DNA from 3 places in the Jeotgalicoccus sp. S0W5 genome. Region 1 is predicted to be linked to each of the others. Evidence: riboswitches for the same ligand, from Rfam matches in the RefSeq annotation. Region 1 holds a riboswitch; each other region holds the start of a gene.
The links. Region 1 has a riboswitch for thiamine pyrophosphate ahead of thiD (bifunctional hydroxymethylpyrimidine kinase/phosphomethylpyrimidine kinase). Riboswitches for the same ligand answer to the same signal wherever they lie in the genome.

Region 2: another riboswitch for thiamine pyrophosphate. It lies ahead of EYB29_RS01285 (ECF transporter S component); the one in region 1 lies ahead of thiD (bifunctional hydroxymethylpyrimidine kinase/phosphomethylpyrimidine kinase).
Region 3: another riboswitch for thiamine pyrophosphate. It lies ahead of EYB29_RS01675 (thiamine phosphate synthase); the one in region 1 lies ahead of thiD (bifunctional hydroxymethylpyrimidine kinase/phosphomethylpyrimidine kinase).

What each region holds. Positions count from the first base shown of each region.
Region 1 covers NZ_SIRQ01000004.1:20,365-24,575, forward strand. Annotated here, with positions in the region: gene thiM (hydroxyethylthiazole kinase) at 1-752, opposite strand, end outside; gene thiD (bifunctional hydroxymethylpyrimidine kinase/phosphomethylpyrimidine kinase) at 755-1,549, opposite strand; TPP riboswitch at 1,616-1,714, opposite strand; gene EYB29_RS06550 (ABC transporter permease) at 1,752-3,320, opposite strand; gene EYB29_RS06555 (ABC transporter ATP-binding protein) at 3,317-4,192, opposite strand.
Region 2 covers NZ_SIRQ01000002.1:92,941-97,151, reverse strand. Annotated here, with positions in the region: gene EYB29_RS01290 (ABC transporter ATP-binding protein) at 1-1,301, opposite strand, end outside; gene EYB29_RS01285 (ECF transporter S component) at 1,261-1,842, opposite strand; TPP riboswitch at 1,903-1,993, opposite strand; gene EYB29_RS01280 (6-pyruvoyl trahydropterin synthase family protein) at 2,046-2,459, opposite strand; gene EYB29_RS01275 (pyruvate kinase) at 2,472-3,968, opposite strand; gene EYB29_RS01270 (4a-hydroxytetrahydrobiopterin dehydratase) at 4,029-4,211, opposite strand, start outside.
Region 3 covers NZ_SIRQ01000002.1:172,385-176,595, forward strand. Annotated here, with positions in the region: gene EYB29_RS01665 (thiazole synthase) at 1-766, opposite strand, end outside; gene thiS (sulfur carrier protein ThiS) at 768-968, opposite strand; gene EYB29_RS01675 (thiamine phosphate synthase) at 1,064-1,552, opposite strand; TPP riboswitch at 1,725-1,834, opposite strand; TPP riboswitch at 2,069-2,171, shown strand; gene EYB29_RS01680 (3-oxoacyl-ACP reductase) at 2,277-3,026, shown strand; gene EYB29_RS01685 (NtaA/DmoA family FMN-dependent monooxygenase) at 3,039-4,211, shown strand, end outside.

The DNA of each region.
Region 1 (4,211 bases):
TTAGATTTTTGGTAGTCCGCTTCAGAGAATTTATACATTTCATCAATCAATTGAACTTGAAACATGCCTGGTCCTGACGTACTTAAAGCAGCTTGTTCTGCAGCAATGTTATATAAGCTCACTGCTTTAACAATAGCATCTTGGGTTCGGTCGACTGCTAAAAATGATGCACAAATTGCACCTAAAACACAGCCTGATCCTGTAATTTTCTCTTGGAATTCATGACCATTGTTCATAGAAATAATCGTTTCACCATTGGTATATGCATCGGTCTCACCGGTTACCAAAATTGGCACCTTTAATTTATCATAGGCAACTTTAACGATTTCTTCTGCTTTACCTTCTGCAATAGAGTCCACGCCTTTAGACTCAACATCTAAACCTGCTAAGGCCATAATTTCTCCTGTATTTCCCTTAATTAAATCGACCTTATGGTTTTCTAATATATGGTTGATGACGTTTCTTCTAAAAGTGGAAGCACCATATCCAACAGGATCTATAATCAGAGGTACTTGACTCTGATTCGCTTCTCTTGCCGCTGTTTCATAGAGTTCGATTTTATCTTCACTACAAGTTCCTATGTTGATGAGTACAGCGCCACTATGCTTAATTATGTCAGCCATCTCCTTCTTCTCGCCACTCATAATTGGTGATGCACCGAGTGCAAGTAGGCTATTTGCAGTGAATGGTTTTACTACATCATTGGTAATACATAGAACGAGTGGATTAATGCGTCTTAAGAGTTCAATCATTGTTATTCTCCTTTATATGAAAAATGATTTACCGGCCCACTACCTTGCCCGATACCAGGTGCATGTTTAATAGCATCTGTTATATACGCCTTCGCTGTTTTAAACGCATCTTCCTTAGTATTACCCTTAGCGAGCTCTGCAGTAAGTACCGCTGAAAATGTACATCCTGTACCATGTGTTTGATCTGTGTCGATTCTTTCACTGGATAGTGTCGTAATACGCTCCCCATCATACATATAGTCTGTCGCATCGCCGTCTAAGTGACCACCTTTAATAATGACACTTTTGGCCCCCATTTCATCAACGATGAATTTTAAAGCATGTTCTATATCTGATGTGTTTTCTATCTTCTGTCCTGTAATTGCCTCTGCCTCATGTAGATTTGGTGTCACAATATCAGCGAGCGGAATGAGTGTATTGATGAGCGTATCCATCGATGCTGCGGTCATCAAACGGTCCCCACTTGTTGCAATCATCACAGGATCCATGACATAAGGAATATCATATTCTCTTATGTATTTTGCAATTAAGGTCATCATATCCGCTTCAGCAATCATGCCCGTTTTCATTGCTTTTGGCACTTGATCATCAAAAACACTCTTAAGTTCCTTTTCGATAAAATCTATCGGTACGTTATAGACATCCTGAACGCCTAATGTATTTTGTGCAACAAGTGAGGTGATAACAGCCATGCCGTATACATCTCTTGATGAGAATGCCTTGATATCAGCAGGGACACCTGCCCCACCTGTTGGATCAGTTCCAGCTATTGTTAACGCAGTTGGTAAAGTCATTATTAGATTCCTCCTAAAAAATAAGCCCACTTCCTGAAAAGAAGTGGGCTTATCAAAACGAATGCTGTATTCATTTTATTCGCACTTCCCTCCGCCAGCATAACCTGGATCAGGTAAAAAGGGACAAGTTTTCACTATCTCAGCCAATTGGCGCCCCTAGTGGTAAATGTTATTTAAATGTATTGTATCACATTGTACTTTAGTGTCAAAGAAGATTCCGTTTCCTTATACATATTAAACCGATAAGCATCATCACAATACCTAGACTTGTAACAATTACAACTGCTAACTCATCTAAACCTTCTATAGGAACATCGCTCAAGTAATAAAATGGACTCAGTTTTAAGAAGTTTTCATTTAAGTCAATCAAACTTCCTAAATAATTAACCAAGAATATATATGCCAGATATATCCAGACAAATATATGAAGTCTAGCATATATACCAATGAGTAATGAAGAGACTCCTATAATAAATACCATTGCAGCACTGTAATTAATAAGTCCTTTAATGTAATCGACTTCTGTGAGCTCTAGTCCTGTCACATTAATACTAGCTAAATACATTCCAACTAAGGTCAGTAAATAACTCAGTATACCCACTAAGTTCGCGTAAAACCAGTGTATTAAATATGCCGTTGTAAGTGAAATTCTATTATTTAACGTCGCCGCGTTCATCATCTCTAAACGTCCTGATTTTTCTTCTATTAAAAATCTACCATTCACCATTAAGGCAGGTACCGTCGCAATTAGTGCAGAGATTATAAATAGTAAATTTATAAAAAACATGGTGCCATCTTGACCTTCAAATGCGGCTTTAAGCATATCATTTTGACCGATGACTTGATCAAGATCTCCAAAAATAGAACCGTAAGATAAACCAACTATAAAGAGACCCACTATCCATGACATCATCAAGACCTTACTATTGATGAAGGCTAATCTAAAGTAGCTTGAGATTTTTCTTTCCTTCGGTTTTTTATCGATATTAAAATAACCGCTTCCTAAATCACGCTTGTAAAACAATACGTAACTTAAGGCCACTAATAGAATGACGATTGAGAATGGCATGAGCCATAGTCCAGATGATTCTATACCATAGGCTTCTATACGAGACAACCAGTGATAAGGAGAGATTACAGAAAATCTTGTATCCACCACATCCGTCATTGCTCTGTACAGGTATAAAGCAAGGAGAACGGTGAGTGTCAGACCAAATGTTAGATCTGCACTTTGGAATAATTGTCCGAAAGAAAGCGTCAGTACAAAGAATGAGAGTCCAAATAAGCTCAGACCTAGTGCGTAATATAAGTTTCCAGGTAAGCTTAATCCTTCAACATTGATAAGTTGTAATCCGACAACTAGGATAAAACAGACAAGTATATTGATTATGATACCTAACATGATTTGTGAACTGATGATCGTCGATTTCTTCGTACCTGTCGTTAGAATATATTCCGTTAAACCTTCTTCCTCTGCTTTTCTCCCAATTCCGTTTGCGATTAAAATATTAAACAGACCATGGAAGATTGCCATAATTAACAACATTTGGTGCGCAAACATTACCGGTGATGTGTAATCCCCCTCTGGAATCGGTCCAATTAAGGCCACCATTGCAGGGTTATCAACGGTCATTTTCATACCTAAGCGTTCTTCTTCAGTCCCATATAGTGTGTTAAATACACTGGGTATCGACAGTGAGATACCACATAAAATCAGAAGCCATAAGAAGACCTGAAAACGCACATTACGTCCGATCAATCTAAAATATGTCATTTTGCATCCTCGTAATATCTGATGAAGATATCCTCAAGTTTTGGTGGTGTTGTTTTTAATGATTTGAGATTATAGATCTTCAAATATCTTAAAAACTGAGGAATATCATTATTATCGATGAACATATGGTAACCATCACTGTCAGATGAAAAATCATGAATAAATTTTTGATGTTTTAACGCATCAATATTATCATCAGTTTCGATGATATATTCTACTCGAGTAATGTGCCTAAGATCATTCATAGTACCAGCTTCTATGATTTTACCGTCTCTGATTATAGCAATACGATCCGCAAGCTTTTCAACCTCAGAAAGAATATGGCTCGATAATAAGACGGTCTTGTTATTATTTTTTAAGTTGATGATTTCTTCATGAAACACTCGCTCCATTAATGGGTCAAGACCAGTAGTTGGTTCATCAAAGATAAATACATCTGCATCACTGAGAAAAGCACTAATTAATGCAACTTTTTGTTTATTTCCCTTGGAATACGTCTTACATTTTTTATGTATATCTAATCTAAAACGTTCAATTAATGCCGCTTTTCTGTCATCGTTATGATAGCCTTTAGCAGCCATCATGAAGTCGATGACCTCACCACCTGTTAAGTTTCCCCACAGATTGACATCCCCAGGAACGTATGCAATCTTTTCAATATAGTTTTTATTTTCCTTAATATTTTTATCATTGAAAAGAATATCACCTTTCGTTGGTTCCAAAGCACCAATAATCATACGAATTGTCGTCGATTTCCCCGCTCCATTCGGTCCGATAAAACCAAAAACTTCTCCAGGATATAGAGTGAACGATACGTCTTTGACTGCTTTAACCTTGCCAAAATGTTTAGATAAATTCACCAGTTCAAGCATACTGAACCCTCCTTAATCT
Region 2 (4,211 bases), on a different contig from region 1:
AAGAACGTGTTTTTTTGATCCAGTCCAAAAGTCGGCTCATCTAATAACAACAAATCAGGTATGCCACCTAATGCTGTTGCCACACTTAAGCGTCTCTTTTGCCCTGTGGATAATTCTAGTGGATTTAGATGGGCAGAATGTTCTAGCGAAAACATTTTTAAAATATCTTCTGTCTTCTGTTTTGCTAGATTCTCATCATATCGGTGTTCCATATTGATATATATTTCGTCATAAACTCTATGAGTTATAAATTGCAGTTCTGGATTTTGAAAAACTGGGTAGACATCTCCGATGATATCCTTTGTTTTCTTTACAAGCTTATTCTTATAGATAATTTGTCCTTGATGGGGAATCAACTTCATCAATGCACTAAGAAAACTTGATTTACCCGCACCATTTGGACCTTCTAATGTAAGCCATTGCCGAGACCTTATGTGTAAATGATCAATGTAAAGTATATCAATGCCGCGTCTGTCTATTTTCATATCTCTAATTTCTAATAAAGGCGCTCCGTCTTTATTACTTTGTACAAATTGTGGTGCTTGGTTCCACGACATTGGATGCCAGACGCCGTATTCATTAAGTAAGTCAACGTGGTGACTTAGTACAAATTTTGGATCTTTATCGAGAATAATTTCTCCATCATCATTCATTAGGATGACACGGTCGACCTTATCCCAAATATATTCAACTCGGTGTTCTACAATCACAACAGTTAGGTCGGACCAAATAGATAAAATCGTTTCCCAAAGATTTTTTGCAGAATCATCATCTAACATGCTTGTTGGTTCATCTAAAAATAAAGTGTCCGGTTCTTGTAGGAGTGCTGCAGCAACAGATAGCTTTTGTTTCATCCCACCAGATAGTTGATTAATTGATAAGTCTAAAGGTACGTCTAGTCCAATTCTTTTTAAAGCGTTAGTCATCATGTTGTTCATCAGACTAGGAGCAATCCTCTGGTTTTCTAGGATAAATGCAAGTTCTTCTTCAACGGTTGGCATGGTGAACTGGGCATCAGGGTCTTGGAATACGTAGCTTGAAGCATTTGGTATATCTAAATAATCTGCTTTTACAGGTGTATGAATGACTTTAGGAATCAATCCGCCCATCACATTTAGTAAGGTGCTTTTACCGGAGCCAGAAGGACCGACAAGTAACACCTTTTCCCCTTTCTTAACACTTATATTGATGTTTGAAAATAATAGCTGCTCTGTCTCAGGGAATTTGAGTTTAAGGTTTTCGATATTTATATCAGTCATATTAAAAACCATCAGACGAATCGCTTTGTTTTTTACCAACATATTTTAAGACACCGGTCCCTTTTACACCTTCATAGAGTTTATGACCTAACCATCCGGCGACGATTGCGCCACTGATAATTCTGAAGATAAGCATCAGCATTAGGTTCCAAGTTTCTAAATGACCAAGGTAGCCATAATACCAATCAAGCGGAATTGTTGATAAGGCTGCTGCTACACCTGCGAGTACAGCTACATATAACTTAGTACTGTTATATCTATAGAGTAAGAAAATGATCTCACATGCCAGTCCTTGGAGTAGTCCATACATGATTAAGACGATATCGAACTGTAACAGAACGATCGTTTCTCCAGAAGCTGCTGCAAATTCTGCAAGTAAAGCGACACCCGGTTTTCTAATAATTAAATAAGCTACAATTGCAGCAATGAACCACATACCATAGACCAATTCATTGATGTGTAAACCAAGGGGCTGCAAGACGGTATATACACCATCCCAGAGAGAATAAAGTACTGCAAAAACTAAGGCGATGACAACTGTGATCAATACGTCTGTCAAAGTTAAAACATTGCTGTTTTTCATAGAATAAACCTCCGTGATTTTTACAAATAAAAAAACACACCACTAACGGAATGGTGTGCATATAAAAATATGCCACTTCCCTACGCTAGTATGATCTAGATCAGGTGATAAGGGTGATTCTCAGCCTTTACAGGCACCCCTAGTGGTGGTGATTTCAATATTTGATTATCTCAATCATAGTACACTTACACATTTTTGTGAAGTTAATTTGTAACAGTCACGCCGTGATTCGTACTTTCGTATAGGGTGACTTTAATTAAATCATCTTGCGGCTTTAAAATTTTGTTAAATTCATCTCTGATCCATAGTGCGATATTTTCCGCAGTAGTATTCATATTTACTAGCGTCTCATTTAATATCTGCCCATCTAAAAGCGGCCGGATTTTATTGTGGTATAAGGCGTCAATAGCCATAAAGTCAGTCGCTAAACCGGACTCATCAATTGGTGAGTTCACATCAACCGTCAATCTATAGGTGTGGTTGAGTAAATCTTTATACTGTGTTTTGGAAAAAAAGATTCGATTATCACAAGTGAATGTGTAATGGAGATGAATGGTGACCTGTTCTTTCTTATAGGCAAAATTGCTTGGTGCTTGTATATGACTCAGTGTTGACATAGTTTTCATCCTTTACTCATTAAAGAGTGCCTTAGATATGTTTAGGGCTCTTAACATTGCTGTTTTTTTATAGTTATGGTCTTCGCTCTTAATCAGTATATCATTCACTGTTTTAACACCTTCTACAATGTAATCTCCCTTGTTTAGCATAATACACTCTGCTCTTGCACCTGCGACAACATCAGATATTTCTGAACGTGTTGGGATACCGTTCTTAATCAGAGATTCTAATACTTGAGTTGCCCAAATCATTGGAATGTGTGCAGCCTCACATATCCATAATAGTTCTTCTTGAATTTCACTCAAGCGTTCATAGCCGATTTCTACAGCGAGGTCTCCACGAGCGAGCATGACACCAAAAGGTCTGTGTGAAGCGGCTTCGGCTATGATATTAGGGAATTCTTTTATGGCTTCTACAGTTTCGATTTTAGCAATAATAGGCATGTCTTTATTGTCATCAGGGAGCTTATCCTGTAATACCGATTCGATAAAAGCCATATCCTCTTTTGATTTAACGAAGGAAAAAGCGATCAAATCGGCATGTTGGCTAGCAAAATCTAAGTCTACTAAATCTTTTTCTGTTAAGACGTTTAAATCGATATCTACATCTGGGAAATTAATGCCTTTCTCTGTCTTAATTTTAACGCCATTTTCTTTAGTTACTTTAGTCACTTTTAAAATTAGGCCTGAGTCAAGAACCTCTGTTACCTTAGCCTCAACTTGACCGTCGTCAATCTTAATCAGTTGCCCAACATCAATATTTTTAAGGACTTCGGGTACTGAAGTGTTAACTGCAATTTCAATGTTAGCTGGTAAAGTCATCGCATCTTCATTAGATAAGAGGAATGATTCACCGGTTTTCAATTTAGGGTTTCTCTTGGAAGTAAGTAGATTTTTAATGCGAACTTTAGGACCGCTAATATCCATCAGAATACGACATTCTGTGTTCCCTTCTTTAGCCGCCTGTTTTATGTTGTGAATCATTTTCTTCCAAACACTACTGTCATCGTGGGCACAATTAATACGGGCTGTATTCATGCCTGAATCTATAAGGTCTTTTACAAGTTGATAGTCTGTTGCTGCGTCACTTGGCATAGTCACCATGATTTGTGATTGCCTGATTTCAGGGCCTTTGCCAAGCAAAAGGTCAGTATTATGTTTAAGCATGCTATATCGATTTTCGCCATCTTGATATTCTGGATAAGAAACATCATCTTGTTCATGGCCTGTTATATAACCTAAGGTTTTAATTACTGAATCTAAGTTTGACAAAACATGGGGCTCGATGCGTCCAAGAGAAGAAACGCCCCAAGGGATTAAATTATTTTGGATTTCTCGATGATCGTACTGCCTGAACGCCATATAATATGCTAAATTTCGAAGACTGTCACTATAGCTACTTCTTGTGTTAGATTCGGACCACTGGTCTAGCAATTTTTGGCCATCATCTAGCACTTGTACTTTCAACGATTTTACATCTTCAAGTATCCTTTTTGCTTCCTCGTTCATGATCAACCTCCTTAAAGGTGAAAAAGCTGCCCGGCCATTCATTAACCGGACAGCCGATCTTTATATATATATTTCATCTGTTGCTTTGGCACCTTCTATATCACGTTCCTTGAGTTCGTGTGTTGAGAATGTAGTCCAAACAACTGTAATCGTCGAATAATTAATTCTGATACCTGGGTGGTGTTGTACATCTTCTGCATACTCTGCAAGCTTATTGACGAAGTCTATGCCTTCAGGGAATGT
Region 3 (4,211 bases), on a different contig from region 1:
AAAGAAACTCCAGTCCTTCAGCAGGACTTGAGGCCTGTGCAGAATACCTAACCGGAATACGTCCTGCATCATAACCCAGTACCCCTGCATCAATTGAAAGCTTCATCGCTTCTGCCATTTTAACCGGGTCTTTGGCATTCGATACAGCGGTGTTTAATAATACCGCATCTGCACCCAGCTCCATAGCATAGCACGCATCTTTGGGTGAACCGATTCCTGCATCCACAATAACAGGGATGCTGGATTGTTCTACAATATATCTTAAATTCAATGGATTATTAATACCGCGTCCCGTACCTATAGGAGAAGCGAGCGGCATGATTGCATGAACACCAAGTCTTTCGAGTCTTTTTGCAAGCACGACATCGTTTGAAATATATGGACAGACTGTATAACCTTTGTCCAGCAGTATTTGACACGCTTCGTATGTCGCAATTGGGTCAGGCAGTAATGTCTTATCATCACCAATAACCTCAACTTTAATCATGTCACAGACACCCGCATGTCTTGCGATTTCTGCGATGCGTACAGTTTCTTCCACTGTTTTCGCCCCTGCTGTATTCGGAAATGTCGTGTATTTTCTTAAATCAATATTTGCCAGCGGGTTGGGCAGGTCTTTATCAAATAAGTTCATACGTCTGACAGCGAAAGTCAGCACTTCTGTACCTGACGCTTCAATTGCAGCGGCCTGTATTTTCTCATCTGAGAACTTTCCAGTACCTAAAAATAGCCTTGAGTTAAATTTTAAATCTCCAATTTCTAACATATTATCCGCCTCCTACAAATTCTAATAATTCAAGTCGATCATTATTTTTCACTGCTTGTTGTTTAAATACAATTTTTTTTATCAATTCCCCATTGTGTTCCACTACAATACGATTATCATCTACATCCAGGTGGTCCAGCAGGGTAGCTATGGTAATATCCTTTTCAAAATAATGGAGTTCTCCGTTGACGGTGCACTGCATATTGTTTCATCCTTTCAAATGAGAGTTTTTTAAGTACTGCGACAGCTGGGAAATATATTAACCAAGTTATAGTGTCTAAGCAATGGAGCATTTACTTACATCAAATTTAATATTTGCCATTCTTCTTTTAATCTGGTGATTTGATTGGGTGATGCATCCATAAATGCAGAAATTGCCGAGATACCACTGAAACCTGCCGGTAATTGATTGATAGTTGTTAAATTGATACCGCCAAGTGCAACGACCGGAATTTCATAAGAAAGTGCATCACGTACTTCTTGATGTGTACGCGGCGGCAAAGATTTCTTTGAACTCGATTCAAATATATGCCCGTATAATACAAAGTCGAGATGATTGTCCTGTGCTTTCTTGACAGATTCAGATGAATGAGCAGACATGCTGACTGAAATATCCGGATGTTCTTTTTTATACGTTAATGCAGTTGGATCGTTTTCTCTAAAGTGGATGGCAGTTAAACGAAAAGATTCCAGCAATTTAGTCGAAGTGTGAATGATGATTTTTTCTTTAGGGAAACCTGATTGAATAAGCTGACAAAGGAAAGATGATAACTCGTTGTCGGACATGGGTGTACGAAGTAAAAGATAATCGATACAGGATGAAATCGTATTGAAATGAACAATGTCCTTGGAAATTAATATCTTAAAATGTGTAATTGCAATAAGCATTATGTCACCCCTTAATATAAAAAAGCGCTGTTTTTCTATATAGAAAAACAGCGCAAGTATGCATCAACACATATTACTTTCGCCACTTTCCTACGCCAGTATGAACTGTATCAGGTTCCCGGAATCCCAAAGTCTACACTTTAATCTCAGCCTTTTTCAAAGACACTTCCAGTGGTCTTAACTATTTAATTTTCCAATCAATAACTTCAAGTTACTCTAAAAAGTTAAATATTGCAAATAAAATTATATTTTAATTATACTGATAACTATCTTTTAACATTTACTCAATCATATAAGAACTAGATAGCAGTACAGTTACAGAATTGAATTTGAATTGTGTTTGTTCCTATTCACATAATTTGTGATTTACTTGACGTATCTTCGTAAAGTAATACAATGATGTTAAATAGAATAGATTCGCACTAGGGGCGTTTTTATAAACTGAGATGAGGGTAACCTCAGACCCTTTGAACCTGATCCAGTTAAAACTGGCGTAGGAAAGTGTTACATCGATACAGTTGTATATCTATGTCTTTGCGGGCATATAATTTACTCTCGGTACGTAACTTTCCTATGAAGGCTGCGTATTTTTTTATTCTAAAAAATTATAGGAGTGATTTATTTGACAAGGACAGTTTTAGTAACGGGAAGTGGAAGAGGACTTGGTAGCTATATCGTAAAAGCACTAAGTGAAAAAGGTTTTAATGTCATAATTAACTACAACAACAGTAAAGAAGAATCAGAGAAGTTAAAAAACGAAATTGGAGCACAAGCCATTGCGATTCAAGCGGACATTACAGACCGTGAAGCAGTTGAGCAGTTAGTTAAAAAAGGAACTGAACATTTCGGACAGATTGATGTTGTTGTAAACAATGCACTCGTTAACTTTAAATTTGATCCAACCGCTCAAAAATCATTCAAAGATTTGACTTATAAAGATTACGAGCAACAGTTAGACGGGACACTAAAAGCTGCATTCAACGTATCACAAAGTGTAATACCACAGTTTTTAGAACGTAAAGACGGTGCAATTATTAGTATTGGAACTAATCTATATCAAAATCCTGTAGTACCATATCACGAGTACACCACTGCAAAAGCTGCTTTAATTGGGTTCACCAGAAACGTTGCAGCAGAACTTGGACAGTATGGTATCCGAGCAAATGTTGTTTCTGGCGGTTTACTGAAAACAACAGACGCAAGTGCAGTCACAACACCAGAAGTATTTGATTTAATCGCACAGTCCACACCATTGAGAAAAGTAACAACCCCACAAGACGTTGCTAATATGGTTGTTTATCTTTGTTCTGAGGCAGCAGATGGGGTTACAGGGCAAAACATCACGGTAGACGGCGGACTTACTATGAACTAGGCGGTATATATTATGAATAATTCTAAACAGTTAAATATAGGAATTTTATTGTATGGTGTGGGTCACCATCAGGCAGCATGGTTAGAAGACGATTCGAGTGTCAATGAATTCACGACAATTGAATATTATGAAAATCTGGCAAAAATTGCAGAACGCGGAAAATTTGATGCCGTATTTTTCGCAGATTCACAAGCCTTCCCCGCAGATAGTCCAACTGAATTACCAGCGAGTTATTTTGACCCAATGATTGCATTAACTGCTATGAGTAAAGTCACAGATAACGTTGGACTTGTTTCAACTATTTCAAGTACATTTAATAACCCATTTACCACAGCAAGACAGTTACTCACACTGCAACACATAACAAAAGGACGCATGGGATGGAATCTGGTGACTTCAATGACCGACCGCGAAGCACAAAACCACAGTATACCTGAATTGCCTGAGAGAGCCGTTCGTTATAAGAAAGCGGATGAATTTGCTGAAGTCATGAATAAATTATTTGAATCGTGGTCAATTGAAAGCTACAAGCCAGATAAAGAAAATAACACAATTACTAAAAATAAGAATATTCAGCCATTCAATCACAATGGTGAAAACTTCCAAGTTAAAGGTCCGCTAACTTTACCTTTAAGAAAAGAGGGTAAACCAGTGGCTATGCAAGCCGGGGCTTCAAAAGAAGGTGTTGCACTGGCTGCGAAATATGCTGATGCTGTCTATTCAGTTTCTTGGAATTTAAGACAAGCAAATATTTATCGTGAAAAATTAAATCAAGCCATAAAAGAAAGCCGTCGTCCAGACAACTATATCAAAGTATTTCCGGGACTAGTGACTTACGTGGGTAAAACAAGAGAAGAAGCGCAAGAAAAGAAAGCAAAATTAGACAACCTACTTCCAATTGATACTGCACTTAATCAGCTCGAATTCTTTATTCAGCAAGATACAAAATCATGGAAACTCGACGAAAAAGTACCAAAATTGCCGCCAGTCGAAGAATTCAAAGGACCTGTTGGACGTTATCAAACTGTTTTAGAAATTATAGAAGACAGAAATCCCACAGTCAGAGAACTACTCGGTTATCTCAACGCTGGAGGTGGACATTTAACACTCATTGGCACGCCTGAAGAAATTGTCGATGAATTAGAAAGATGGATGAATGAAGGTGCCGCAGATGGATTTAACTTG